DNA from 3 places in the Actinokineospora spheciospongiae genome. Region 1 is predicted to be linked to each of the others. Evidence: riboswitches for the same ligand, from Rfam matches in the RefSeq annotation. Region 1 holds a riboswitch; each other region holds the start of a gene.
The links. A riboswitch is a leader RNA that binds a small molecule or an ion and turns the genes downstream of it on or off. The one in region 1 is predicted to bind S-adenosylmethionine.
Positions count from the first base shown of each region.

Region 2: another riboswitch for S-adenosylmethionine. It lies ahead of DFQ13_RS05100 (methionine ABC transporter ATP-binding protein); the one in region 1 lies ahead of DFQ13_RS16145 (aminotransferase class V-fold PLP-dependent enzyme).
Region 3: another riboswitch for S-adenosylmethionine. It lies ahead of thrC (threonine synthase); the one in region 1 lies ahead of DFQ13_RS16145 (aminotransferase class V-fold PLP-dependent enzyme).

Region 1 covers NZ_QHCP01000005.1:428,048-432,554, reverse strand. Annotated here, with positions in the region: gene lspA (signal peptidase II) at 1-381, opposite strand, end outside; gene DFQ13_RS16145 (aminotransferase class V-fold PLP-dependent enzyme) at 429-1,784, opposite strand; SAM riboswitch class IV at 1,907-2,023, opposite strand; gene DFQ13_RS16140 (potassium/proton antiporter) at 2,095-3,579, opposite strand; gene DFQ13_RS16135 (DUF167 domain-containing protein) at 3,674-3,946, opposite strand; gene DFQ13_RS16130 (TetR/AcrR family transcriptional regulator) at 3,946-4,506, opposite strand.
Region 2 covers NZ_QHCP01000002.1:319,704-324,210, reverse strand. Annotated here, with positions in the region: gene DFQ13_RS05110 (resuscitation-promoting factor) at 1-1,488, shown strand, start outside; gene rsmA (16S rRNA (adenine(1518)-N(6)/adenine(1519)-N(6))-dimethyltransferase RsmA) at 1,604-2,446, shown strand; SAM riboswitch class I at 2,567-2,656, shown strand; gene DFQ13_RS05100 (methionine ABC transporter ATP-binding protein) at 2,863-3,879, shown strand; gene DFQ13_RS05095 (4-(cytidine 5'-diphospho)-2-C-methyl-D-erythritol kinase) at 4,406-4,507, shown strand, end outside.
Region 3 covers NZ_QHCP01000011.1:47,592-52,098, reverse strand. Annotated here, with positions in the region: gene DFQ13_RS25290 (ComEC/Rec2 family competence protein) at 1-769, shown strand, start outside; gene thrC (threonine synthase) at 878-2,149, opposite strand; SAM riboswitch class I at 2,159-2,300, opposite strand; gene holA (DNA polymerase III subunit delta) at 2,464-3,444, shown strand; gene DFQ13_RS25275 (acyl-CoA thioesterase) at 3,904-4,404, opposite strand; gene rpsT (30S ribosomal protein S20) at 4,480-4,507, opposite strand, start outside.

The DNA.
Region 1 (4,507 bases):
CGCCCCGGGGGCGCGGAACAGCCGGTCGGTCAGGTTGCCCAGCGCGCCCGCGAGCACCAGGCCCAGGCCCAGCGCCCAGCCCGGCGAGCGCAGCTTGGGGATGACCCAGACGATGGCGACCACGACCCCGATGGCGACCAGGGTCAGCAGCCAGGTCATCCCGGTGGCCATGGAGAACGCGGCCCCGGGGTTGCGGATGAGGTCGAGGTAGACCAGCCCGCCGAGCAGCCGCACCGGCGGCTCGCCCTCCAGGTTGGCGGTGACCAGGATCTTCGTGACCAGGTCGAGCGCGTACACCACCACCGCCGTGCCGACCAGCAGCGCTGCCCTGCGCGGCGGCACCGGTGCCGCGCTCACCCCATCGCGTTCCTCACTGCTCACCACCCCATTGTCCACGGTCGGCCGACCCGCCCGGCCGTCGACCGGGCTCAGGGCAGCTCGCGCAGGAACGGCGGCAGCGGCCGGGGGTCCTCCACCGGCGCCCAGCGGCCGTCGACGAGGGCGTACTCGGCGGCCGGGCCACCGTCGACGAGGGCGTGCAGCGCGGCGACGAGCCGGTCCACGTGCTCTGGCGTCGTGCCCAGGCCGATGCTGACCCGCAGCGCCCGCCGCTCGGAGCTGCCTGCCCGGTCGAGCAGCCTGGCGGTGGCCACGTGCGCGCAGAACGCGCCGTCGCGCACGCCGATGCCGTGCTCGGCGGACAGGACCGCCGCGGCCAGGCCGGAGTCGAGGCCGTCGACGGTGAAGCTGACGACGCCGACCCGGTCGTGCTCCGCGCCGAACAGGCTCAGCGGGCGCAGGCCGGGGACGGTGGCGAGCCCGGCGCGCAGCCGGTGCAGCAGGACCCGCTCGTGCTCGACCACGGCGTCCCAGCCGTGCCGGGTGATCGCCTCGCAGGCGGTGGCCAGCGCGTGCACGCCGACCACGTTCGGCGACCCGGCCTCGTGCCGCTCCGGGCCGGTCGACCAGGTCACCGCGAGCCGGTCGCCGCGGTCGGTGACCGAGGCGGTGGCGCCGCCGCCGACCAGGTGCGGTTCGGCGGCCCTGAGCCAGTCGGCGCGGCCGACGAGGGCGCCCGCGCCGAACGGGGCGTAGAGCTTGTGCCCGGACAGGGCGACCCAGTCGACGTCGAGGGCGCGGATGTCGACCGGCCGGTGCGGGGCGAGCTGCGCGGCGTCGAGGGCGACCCTGGCGCCGTGGCGGCGGGCGACGGCGGACAGCTCGGCGATCGGCCAGACCTCGCCGGTGACGTTGGAGGCGGCGGTCAGCACCACCAGGCGCGGCCCGACGGCGCAGTCGGCCAGCGCCCGGTCCAGCGCCAGGGCAGCGTCGCCCGCGCTCTCCGGGGTGCGCAGGCGGTGCACGCGCGGGCCGCGCCAGGGCAACAGCGCCGCGTGGTGCTCGGTGTCGAACAGGACCACGGACGTGCCCCTGGGCAGCGCCCCGGCCAGCAGGTTCAGGCTGTCGGTGGTGTTGCGGGTGAAGATGACCTGGTCGGTGCGGTGGGCGCCGACGAACCGGCGGAGCACATCGCGGGCCTGGTCGTGCACGCGGGTGCAGACCTGGGAGGCGAAGCCCGCGCCGCGGTGCACGCTGGCGTACCAGGGCAGCAGCTCGTCCACGGCGTCGCGCACGGCCTCCAGGGCGGGGGTGCTGGCGGCGTGGTCGAGGTTGGCGTAGGGCACCCGGCGGCCGTCGACCAGCGGGACCGCCAGCCGCGCCCCCACCACGGGCGGCACGGCGGGGATACCGGCGGCGGCCTCGACAGCGGCGGTCGCGGGCACGGGCTCGGTGGTGCAGCCGGTGGGACACCCGGTGTCGCGGGCCGGTTCGGCGGTGCGGCGGCTGGGGATGGCGAGCGTCACGGGGTGCCTCCAAGGTCTCCAGGACCCTGGCCGGTGAGGGGGGTCCGCGCTTGCCCGTCCCGCACCTCGCGGGAGGACCAGGTCCTCACCCGGGGCACCCCACCGCGGAGGAGGGTTGCCGGCCAGCAAACCGGGGCTTGACGCTGGCACTCATGACCTTGCCGAAGACCATAGCCGACGCGGCGCCGCGGATCGAGTCCGATCCACCGGGTGGGATCGGCGTCACGGCTCAGGGTTTGCCGGTCTCGCCCTTCCAGCGGGCGAAGCGGCCCGCCCGGTCGACCGCGCGGATGCGGGTCTCGGCGGCGGCCCTGGCCTCCTGCGTGGTGACCACCAGGACCTGGTCCAGCTCCTGCAACCGGGTCGTGGTGACCGGGGTGAACGCGCCCGCGCCGCGGGCGACGAGGCTGACCGAGGCGCCCGGCGGCAGCCGCAGCTCCGACAGGTAGACGCCGTGCAGCTTGGACCCGACGGGGATGGTGACCTGCAACAGCTCCGCGTTCAGCTCGTCGAGGGTGGCCACGTCGACGTCGACCTCCTTGGGCTGCGCACCGGTGTCGAGCCGCAGCAGCTTCGCCAGCAGCCCGAGCGTGGTGCCCTGCACCAGGGTCAGCACGATCACCAGCACGAACACGGCGTCGACGAGTTGCTGCGCGCCGGGGATGCCCTGCGACAGCGGGATCATGGCCAGCACGATGGGCACGGCCCCGCGCAACCCGGCCCAGGACAGGAAGACCTGTTCGCGCCAGGGCATCCGGAACGGCACCATCGACACCAGCACGGACAGCGGCCGGGCCAGCAGGGTCAGCAGGGCACCGGCGACCAGCCCGGGGATGATCGCGTCGAGCAGCCTGCTCGGTGAGGCGAACAGTCCCAAGAGGACGAACAGGCCGATCTGCGCCAACCAGCCCAGCCCCTCGGCGAAGGAGACCGTGTCGGAGCGGTGCGGCAGCTTGGAGTTGCCCAGCACCAACCCGGCGACGTAGGCGGCGAGCAGCCCGGAGGCGTGCGCGGCCTGCCCGCCCGCGAAGGCGAGCACGCACACCGCGACCGTGGCCAGCGGGTACAGGCCGGTGGCGGGCAGCGCGGCGCGGCGCAGGGTGAGGGCCCCCAGCCAGCCCAGGCCGACGCCGAGGGCCAGGCCCACCGCGAGTTCGTAGGCCAGGGTGAGCGGCAGCGACCAGGTGACCGGGTCGGTGGAGGCCAGCAGCACCACGGCGATGTAGCTGGGGGCGTCGTTCATGCCGCTCTCCAGCTCCAGCGACCCGACCAGCCGCCGGGTGACCGAGAGGTTGCGCAGCACGCTGAACACGGCGGCGGCGTCGGTGGAGGCCAGCACCGCGCCCCAGAGCAGGGCCAACCGCCAGTCGAAGTCCAGGACCAGGTGCAACCCGAGCGCGGTCACCCCGATGCTGACCCCGACGGCCACAGTGGACAGTGCCACTCCCGGCCAGAGCGCCGGTTTGACCTCGACCCAGCGGGTGGTGAGGCCACCCTCGGCCAGGATCATGACCAGCGCGGCCAGACCGAGCGACTGGGTCAGGTCGGCGTTGGAGAACTCGATGCCCAGCCCGGCCTCGCCGAGCAGCACGCCGATTCCCAGGTAGAGCAACAGCGACGGCAGACCGAGCCGGACCGACACCCGCACGGCCAGCACCGCCAGCAGCAGCACCAACGCCCCGATGCCCAGTGCAACGGTCAGGTCGTCCACCATCACCTCCCGGGCAATCAGTTGTCGGGGCATTCTCCCCCGTAGGGGGCGGATTGTCGTAATCGGCGTCCCGGTGGCGGCCCAGGTGAGGCAACCGTCACGGCCCGTTGTCCCGCAATCGGTCCAGTGTGGCCGGGGCGTCCGGCGGTGCCGGGTCGAGTTCGACGACCTTGTCCCGCGCGCGGTCACCGCTGATGATCAGCACGTTCCCGGGGCGCACGCCGAACGCCGCGGCGAGCGCGCGGCACACCGCCTCGTTGGCCTTGCCCGCCACCGCGGGTGCCGCGACGGCGACCACGAGCGCGTCGCCCCGGCGCCCGCCGACGGCCGCGCGGCGCGCACCCGGCCGGACCCGGACCGCGAAGCGCATCAGCCCTCGGCGGGGGCGGTGAGCAGCACCCGCAGCACGTCGTCGACGAGCGCGCGGCGGTCCTCGGCCGAGTGCGGCAGGGTCTCCGGGGCGCCGTGCAGGAGCTGCACCTGCCCGAGGTAGGCGGAGTAGGTGATCACCGCGCGGCGGTGGGCCTGCTCGGCGGTGAACCCGAGCCCGGTGAACTGCTCGGCCAGGTACCCGACCCGCCGTCGCCCCACCCTGGCCACCGCGGCGGCGACCAGCGGGTCGGCCAGCGAGGCGTGCAGGGCCAGCTCGACGGCGGCCCCGGCGGGCAGCACCGCCTCGAACAGCAGCCGCAGCCGCTCGGCGGGGTCGGCGCCGCGGTCGGCGTGCGCGATCACGGCGGCGGTGTGCTCGGCCTCCCAGCGGTCGAGGGTGGCCCGGAGCAGGGCGTCGCGGGTGGCGAAGTGCCAGTAGACGCTGCCCTTGGTCGAGCCGCCCCTGGCCGCCAGCGGTTCGACCGCGAGCGCGGCGACCCCGCCCTCGGCGAGCACCTCCAGGGCCAGCGCCGTCCAGTCGTCCCTACTCCTCCGCACC
Region 2 (4,507 bases), on a different contig from region 1:
GACACCGACTGGTTCACCCCGGTGCGCGCGACGGCCACGACGCTCGACGACCACGAGGCCGACTTCTCGGCCTGGAAGTCGGAGTTCCCCGAGTACGACCTGGACACCGGGTACTCGTCCTCGCTGGACATCACCGACCAGGACGTCCGCTACGCCCTCGGCCCGCAGGCCGACGAGATCATGGCGACCGCCGGGGTCGACGTCGACGAGCTGATCCGGCTCATCAACGCCGAGACCACCGTCCTGCCGTCGCTGGCGATGCTCCCGGACGAGGCGTCGGAAGACGACACGGTCGACGCCCCGCAGCGGCTCAAGGTCCGCCGCGACGGCGAGGCCCCCGGCCTCCTCGCCGCGGTCACCCGCTGGAAGTCCACGTTCCTCAAGGCCACGATCGCGGCTGTGCTGGTCACCCTGACCGGCGGCGGCGCGGCGGCCATCGCGATGAACAACACCGTCACCGTCGACATCGACGGCGAGGCCCACCAGGTCAACACCTACGCCGACACCGTCGGCGAGGTGCTGGAGGAAGAGGGCATCACGGTCGGGTCGCACGACTCGGTCAGCCCGTCCCCGTCGGCCGCCATCGCCGACGACGGCAAGATCGTGCTCCAGCGCGGCCGCCAGCTCACCATGACGGTCGACGGCGAGCAGCGCCAGGCGTGGGTGCGCGCCGACACCCTCGGCGAGGCCCTCAAGCAGGCCAACGCCCCGGTGCAGGGTTCCTGGGTCTCCGCGGGCTCCGACGCCCAGGTGCCGCTCGAGGGCATGGCCGTCGAGATCAAGACCGCCAAGGCGATCACCCTGTTCGACGGCGGCAACGCCCCCGCCCCGGTGCAGACCACCGCGGTGACCGTGGGCGAGCTGCTCGCCGAGCGCGGCGTGGCCCTCGGCCCGCAGGACGCGATCCTGCCCGGCGCCGACGTCAAGCTCACCCCCGGTGCCGAGGTGCGGATCAGCCGCACCGGCGTCACCGTGATCAACCAGGCCGAGCCGATCGCGGCCCCGGTGCAGAAGGTCGAGGACCCGGAGGCCGAGAAGGGCTCCGAGGTCGTCGTCGAGCCCGGCGCCCCCGGTGAGCGCATCGCCACCTACCGGGTGACGGAGAAGAACGGCAAGGTCGTCGCGCGCGAGGAGATCGGCTCCAAGGAGACGAAGCCCGCGCAGCCCAAGGTCGTCAAGGTCGGCACCAAGAAGCCCCCGCAGCCGGTGCAGGCCGCGCAGCCGGTCGTCTCCGGCGGTGGCGTGTGGGACTCGCTGGCCAAGTGCGAGGCGGGCGGCAACTGGGCCATCAACACCGGCAACGGCTACTACGGCGGCCTCCAGTTCAACAAGGGCACCTGGGACGCCTACGGCGGCAGCGCGTACGCCGCGTACCCGCACCAGGCCACCCGCGAGCAGCAGATCGCCGTCGCCACCAAGCTCCGCGACAGCCGCGGCGGCTACGGCGCCTGGCCGCACTGCTCCAGCAAGCTGGGCCTGCCCAAGTAGGCACCACTTTCGCAGCGCCCGCCGACGGCCACCACCGGTTTTCCGGGGGTGGCCGTCGGCGCGTCCCGGCCCGGACCCGGTCGGCGGGTCGGGGTTGCGTAGGCTCTCGCGGGTGATGGTGGGTGGATCTGCCCTGCTGGGGCCCGCGGACGTGCGCAGGCTCGCCGGTGAGCTGGACGTGCGGCCCACCAAGAAGCTGGGGCAGAACTTCGTCCACGACCCCAACACCGTGCGGCGGATCGTCGGGGTGGCCGACCTGGCACCGGACGACGTCGTGCTGGAGGTCGGCCCCGGGCTCGGCTCGCTGACCCTGGCGCTGCTGCCCGCGTGCGCGCGGGTCGTCGCGGTGGAGATCGACCCGGTCCTGGCCGGGCGGCTGCCCACCACCGCCCGGGAGCACGCCCCCGAGCTGGCGGACCGGTTGACCGTCGTGCTCGGCGACGCGATGCGGGTGCGGGCGGAGCAGTTGGGCGAGCCCACCGCGCTGGTCGCCAACCTGCCCTACAACGTTGCCGTCCCGGTGGTGCTGCACCTGTTGGCGGAACTGCCCTCGCTGCGCACGGTGCTGGTCATGGTGCAGGCCGAGGTGGCCGACCGGATGGCGGCCGGGCCGGGGTCGCGGGTCTACGGGGTGCCCAGCGCCAAGGTGGCCTGGTACGCCTCGGCCAAGCGGGTCGCCACCGTGCCCAGGACGGTGTTCTGGCCGGTCCCCAACGTCGACTCCGCGCTGGTGCTGATGACCCGCCGCCCGACCCCCGACGCGGACCGGGCCGCGGTGTTCGGCGTGGTCGACGCCGCGTTCGCCCAGCGGCGCAAGACGCTGCGCGCGGCGCTGGCCGGGTGGGCCGGGTCGGCCGCCCGCGCGGAGCAGGTCCTGGTCGCGGCCGGGGTGGACCCGGGGGCGCGCGGGGAGCAGTTGGACATCGACGCGTTCGTGCGCATCGCCGCCGCCCGCTGAGCGCCGACCACACCGGGTACCCGCTGCAGCCGGAGATCATTACTCCGCTGGTGTGATCTCGCGCGGTGTTGTCGTGCGGCGCTTGCTTTTGAGCATCCCCATCGGGTGTACTTTGTGAGCATTCCATCCCGAGCGGCTGAGAGACCTGGCTCGTTGACGCCGCAGCAACCACCCACCGAGGGCAGGTGCTACCGCCAGGAACGATGGAGGAACCACGATGCGAATCCTCACCACCCGGCGGGTCATCGACCAATGCCGACGAGGCGTGACCGCATGTCGTCGTACGCGCGTATCTGGCTGAGCTCTCCCCAGTAGAACGTCGTCTTCGTACCACCCCAGCCCGTCCTGCCCCGGAACGTCCACTGTGGACGAGAGCCGGTCCGGAGGGCTGCCGTCGCGCCGCGTTGGAGCAAATCGTGATCACCGTTGAGAACCTGACCAAGTCCTTCCCCGGCGACGGCGGCCCCGTGCACGCCCTGCAGGACGTCACGCTGGACGTCCCCGCGGGCTCCATCACCGGCGTGGTGGGCCCCGCCGGGTCCGGCAAGTCCACCCTCGCCCGCCTCGTCGCCCTCCAGGACCGCCCCGACTCCGGCGTCATCCGGTTCGACGGGTTCAACACCTCCGGCCTCGACCCGCGCAGGCTCCGCGCGGCCCGCCGCCGCATCGGCGTGGTGCAGCGCGGCGGCCTGCTGGAGCAGCGCACCGCCGCGGGCAACATCGCCCTCCCCCTGGAGCAGGCGGGCGTCGACGGCCCCCAGCGCCGGGAGAAGGTGGGCAGGCTCCTCGACCTGATCGGCCTCACCGACAAGGCCGCCCACTACCCGGAGGCCCTGACCCCCGGCCAGCAGGCCCGCGTCGCGGTCGCCAGGGCCCTGGTCGGCGACCCCGGCCTCCTGCTGGCCGACGACCCGACCCGCGACCTCGACGCCGACGGCGCCGCGGGCGTCCTCACCGTCCTGGACCGCGCCCGCGCCGAACTGGGCGCCACGGTCCTCGTCGCCACCGACGACGCGGGCGTCGTCCGCCGCATCGCCGACGACGTCGCCCTCCTCGACGGCGGCCGGATCACCGAGGCGGGCCACCTGCTCTCGCTGGTCCAGGACCCGCGCAGCGCCGTCGCCCAGTCCCTCCTCCCGGAGATCGACGCCCCGAAGGCCGCCAAGGCCCGCCACGACCGCCTGGCCGAGGTCGTCCTCGTCGGCTTCGCCGCCGTGGGCGCCCTCCTCCCGGAGGCCACCTCCCGCTTCGGCACCACCATCTCGGTCGTCGGCGGCGGCCTGACCCGCATCGGCGAAACCCCGGTCGCCCGCTTCCTCCTCGGCCTCTCCGGCACCCAGGCCGACACCGCCCTGACCTGGATCGCCGAACGCGGCGGCCAGGTCCAGCAGCGCCGCACCGGCCCCCAGGGCTTGGTCGCCGCCTGCGCCTGACCCACGACGAACCACCGCGCCCGCCCCACCGGCACCCCCGGCAGGGCGGGCGCGGTGCTTCCCACCCCAGCCCAACGCACCCGCTGATCCGCCCACCAGCCCCGCCGAACCCACCGGCGCAGCAACCGACCACCCCACCAACCGCCGGTCAAGCGGCCAGCCACCCGCAACCTCACCGGGCGCAGCGAAAGCCAGCCCCCTGCCAACCGCCGGCCCGGCTACGGACATGCCCGGGTGGGTGGATGTGCTTGGGTGGGGGAGGCGATCATGTGCAAGCCTGCCTGGGCAGTGGGGCACTCTTTTCGCCCCACTCGGTCACACCAGGCGCATGATCGCTGTAGGGGCCCCGCCCAAGCAGATCCACCCACCCGGGCACGCCCAACAAACGACCGGGCTTTGAAACCACGGCACGGCTGAGCAGATCCACCCGGGCACCCAGCGAAAAGACCGGCGCTTTGAAGCTCCTGAAACGCACACCCGGGGACCTTGGGACCAGCCAGGGGCAGCACGGCCGTAGGCTGGGCGGGTGCTTGCTGTCGTGCCTCCGCCGGTCACCGTTCGCGTCCCGTCCAAGGTGAACCTCCACCTGGGAGTCGGGGACCTGCGGCCGGACGGCTACCACGACCTG
Region 3 (4,507 bases), on a different contig from region 1:
CGTCGGGCAGGGGGACGCGCTGGTGCTGGCCACCGACGAGCCGGGGCGGGCGGTGGTGGTGGACGCCGGACCGGAGGCGAGTCCGGTCGACGGCTGCCTCGACCGGCTGGGAGTGGACAGGGTGCCGCTGGTGGTGCTCAGCCACCTGCACGCCGACCACGTCGGCGGCCTCGCCGGGGTCCTCGCCGGACGCGCCGTCGGCGGGATCGCGGTCGGTGCGGGTCGTTCGCCCGCGTGGGCGTGGGACCAGGTCCGCGACGAGGCGGCCGGCGCCGGGGTGCCGGTCGTGGGGTTGCTGCCCGGGCAGCGGCTGGGCTGGCCGGGTCTGACCCTGGACGTACTGGCACCACGGCGGAAGGAGGAAGGCAGGGCACCGGACGGCACGGAGATCAACAACCGCTCGGTCGTGCTGCGCGCGTCGACCCGCGCCGGGCGGGTGCTGCTGGCGGGTGATGTGGAACTGGGCGCCCAGGCGGAACTGCTGACCTCGGGAGCGGACCTGCGCGCGGAGGTGATCAAGGTGCCCCACCACGGCTCCGGCTACACCGCCCCGGAGTTCCTCACCGCTGTCGGGGCCCGCATCGCCCTGCTCAGCGTCGGCGCGGACAACCGCTACGGCCACCCGAGCCCGCGCACGCTCGACGTCCTCACCCGCGGGCACACCCTGGTCGGGCGCACCGACCGCGACGGCGACAGCGCGGTGGTCGTCGACGCGGGGGTGCCCGCCCTGATCGGTCGCGGCGGCGCCCGTTCACCGCCGAAGTCTTGAGCGGCGAACCGCGACAGGCAGGTGGCGCACGAAAACCGGTGCCGCCGTGGGATCACGGCGGCACCGGTCGGGCGGGGCGTGGCTCGCGGTGGCCGCGAGCCGGGTGGCTCAGTGGCCGAGGACCTCGCGGACGGCGGCGGCCGACGGCGGGATCGTGGCCTTGGGGCCGATCTGGTCCTGGACCGCGTCCAGGGTCTTGAGGCCGTCGCCGGTGATGAGCAGGACGGTCTCGGCGTCGGGGTCGATCTTGCCCGCCGCGATGAGCTTCCTGGCCGTGGCGACGGTGACCCCACCCGCGGTCTCGGCGAAGATGCCCTCGGTGCGGGCCAGCAGGCGGATGCCCTCGACGACCTCGGCGTCGGTGACGTCCTCGACCGCACCACCGGTGCGGCGGACGGCGTCGAGCACGTACGGCCCGTCGGCGGGGGCGCCGATGGCCAGGGAGCGGGCGATGGTGTCCGGCTTGACCGGGCGCACCACGTCGTGGCCGCCCTTGAACGCCGTCGACACCGGCGAGCAGCCGGTGGCCTGGGCGCCGAACACCTTGTACGGGGTGGCCTCGACCAGGCCCAGCTCGCCGAACTCGCGGAACGCCTTGTCGACCTTGGTCAGTTGGGAGCCGGAGGCGACCGGGATCACGATCTGCTCGGGCAGCCGCCAGCCGAGCTGCTCGGCCACCTCGTAGCCCAGGGTCTTGGAGCCCTCGGCGTAGTACGGGCGGACGTTGACGTTCACGAACGCCCAGTCCTCGTGCTCCGCGGCCAGCTCGGTGGCGAGTCGGTTCACGTCGTCGTAGTTGCCGTTGACGGCGATCAGGGCGCCGTCGTAGACCGCGGTGGTGAGGATCTTGGCCCGCTCCAGGTTGGAGGGGATCAGCACGACCGACTCCCAGCCCGCCCGCGCCGCCGCGGCGGCGACGGCGTTGGCCAGGTTGCCGGTCGACGGACAGGCCAGCACCCGGAAGCCGAGTTCGCGGGCGGCGGCGAGCGCCACGGCGACGACCCGGTCCTTGAACGAGTGCGTGGGGTTGCCGGTGTCGTCCTTGACCCAGAGCGACTTGAGGCCCAGGGCGGCGGCGAGCCGGTCGGCCTTGACCAAGCGGGTCATGCCGGGCTCGGTGTTGGGGTGCTCCCGCACGTTCGACGGCACGGGGAGCAGGCCGCGGTAGCGCCAGATCGACCGGGGCCCGGCCTCGATGCTCTCGCGGGTGATGTCGCCGAAGTCGTAGGAGACCTCGAGGGGGCCGAAGCACTCGGCGCAGGCGAACTCGGCGGCGAGCGGGATGCGGTGGCCGCACTCCCGGCACGACAGGGCGCGGGCGGGGCCGAGGTCGAAGGCGTCGGTGGTGACGGCCTGCTGGATGTCGACGGTCGATGTCATCGAGGACACTCCTCATCTCTCCCGCGTGGCGGGTCGGAATTGGCACCGTGGCCCGCCGACCTCCCGGCCGCGGATTCGTCGCGGTGGAAAGTGGTGGGTGCCGGTTGCCGGGGCTTCGTCGGGCCGTTCCCTCTGCCCCTCTGGATGAGCGGTATTCAGTTGTCTGGCGCACACAAGGACCGAGGCTGCCCTCGGCACGCCCGCAACGCTACGGCAACGAACGCGCCGTCGGCCAATCCCGTTTCCAGAATCCGAGAGCGCGCCCGCCGCGTCTGCGCAATCCTGCGCACCGCCGCCGTGGCAGGATTGCCGGGGTGAGCTCACCCTCGGTCACACCCGCGCCGCTGCAACTCGTGCTCGGCGAGGAGGAGTTGCTGGTCGAGCGCGCCGTGCGCGCGGCGCTGGAGACCGCCCGGCTCGCCGACGCCTCGGCCGACCTCACCCGCATCCGGGTGTCCGAACTCACAGCTCCTGAGCTGGCCGAACTGGTCAGCCCCTCGCTGTTCGCCGAGGGCAGGGTGATCGTCCTCGACGCCGCGCACGAGGCCACCCAGGACATCGCCGCCCTGGTCATCTCCTACGCCAAGCAGCCCGCCGAGGGCATCGTGCTGGCCGTCGTGCACAACGGCGGCGGCCGCAAGCCGGGCAAGGACGTCGTCGCGGCGATGCGCAAGGCGGGCGCGGTGGTCACCGAGTGCGCCAAGATCACCAAGGCCGCCGAGCGGGAGGGCTTCGTCCGCAACGAGATCCGCCAGGCGGGCGGCAGGACCGATCCGGCCGCGGTCGCCGCGCTGATCGACTCGGTCGGCTCCGACCTGCGCGAACTCGCCGCCGCCGCCCAGCAACTGGTCGCCGACACCGCCGGGGCGGTCACCGAGGAGGCCGTCCGCCGCTACCACCGCGGCCGCGCCGACGTCACCGGCTTCGCCGTCGCCGAGAAGGCCGTCACCGGCGACACCGCGGGCGCCCTGGAGGCCCTGCGCTGGGCCATGCAGACCGGCGTCCCGCACGTCCTGGTGGCCGACGCCCTCGCCGACGCGGTCCGCACGGTCGCCAGGGTCGCGGGCGCGGGCCGCGCCGACCCGTTCCGGTTGGCGGGCGAACTCGGCATGCCCGCCTGGAAGGTCAAGAAGGCGCTGGCCCAGGCCCGCGGCTGGAAGCCGCGCGCCCTCGGCGAGGCCATCCGCATCACCGCCCAGGTCAACGCCGACGTCAAGGGCATGGCCGCCGACGCCGACTACGCCCTGGAGCGCGCCGTCCTCGGGATCGCCCGCGCCCAGCGCTCCGACCACTGACCACCGGCCCGCGCCCGCGTTCGGGTTGCTGATCACCGGCCCGTACCCGCGTTCGGGTTGCTGATCACCGACCCGCGCCCGCGTTTGGCTTGCCGATCACCGGCCTCGCCCGCGTTGGACTCGCCGATCACCGGCCCGCTCCCAGTGTTCTGATTTGTGCGCTCAGCACCTGGAACGATCGGCCATCGGTCCGTGTCCGGCGCTCCGACCGCCTGCCACTCGCCCGAGTCCGCGCGGACCGCAGGCCACCCGGTGCGGCAGCAGGTGGCGCACTTGCCCTGTTCGGGGCCAGCTCCCCGGTCCTGCCGTGCGGGTGGTCACCGCCGCGCCGGGACTGTGGACAACCTCCGTCACCCTCCGAAAACTGTCGGACCCCTTCGGTAACGTGAAATTCGGGGGTCCCCCTGGGCTGTGGATGGACGGGGGCGGAGAGTCCGGGAAGCGACTACCGTTGGTGGGTCAGGGCTTCGGGTCGCGGCTGGCGAGGATTTCGTCGCGGCGGGTGAGGCGGTGGCGGCGGCGGATCTCGGCTTCGCGGAGGCGGCGTTCGTCCTCCGGGGTCTCCGGGAGCAGGGGCGGGACCTCGCGGGGGTTGCCGTGGGCGTCCACGGCGACGAAGACCAGGTAGGCCGTGGCGACCCGGGTGGGGGCGACCCCGGCGCGGTCCCAGGGTTCGGCGACGACCCGGACGCCGACCTCCATGGAGGAGCGGCCCGCCCAGTTCACCTGGGCGTGCGCGTGGACCAGGTCGCCCACCCGGACCGGGTGCAGGAAGGTCATGCCGTCCATGGCCGCGGTGACCGCCGGGCCGCCGGAGTGCCGCTGCGCGACCGCGCCCGCCGCGTCGTCGACCAGCTTCATGACCACGCCGCCGTGCACCGTGCCCAGCAGGTTGGTGTCGACCGCGGTCATGATGTGCGACAGCGACGTGCGGGCGGCGGACGGCGGCTTGGGGTCCATGCGCCCGAGTGTGCAAGAACGACAGCGGCGCCGCCCACCCGGGGGTGGACGGCGCCGCCGCGGAACGGGCTTCGGTCAGCCGATCTTGTTGGCGCGCTGCGCC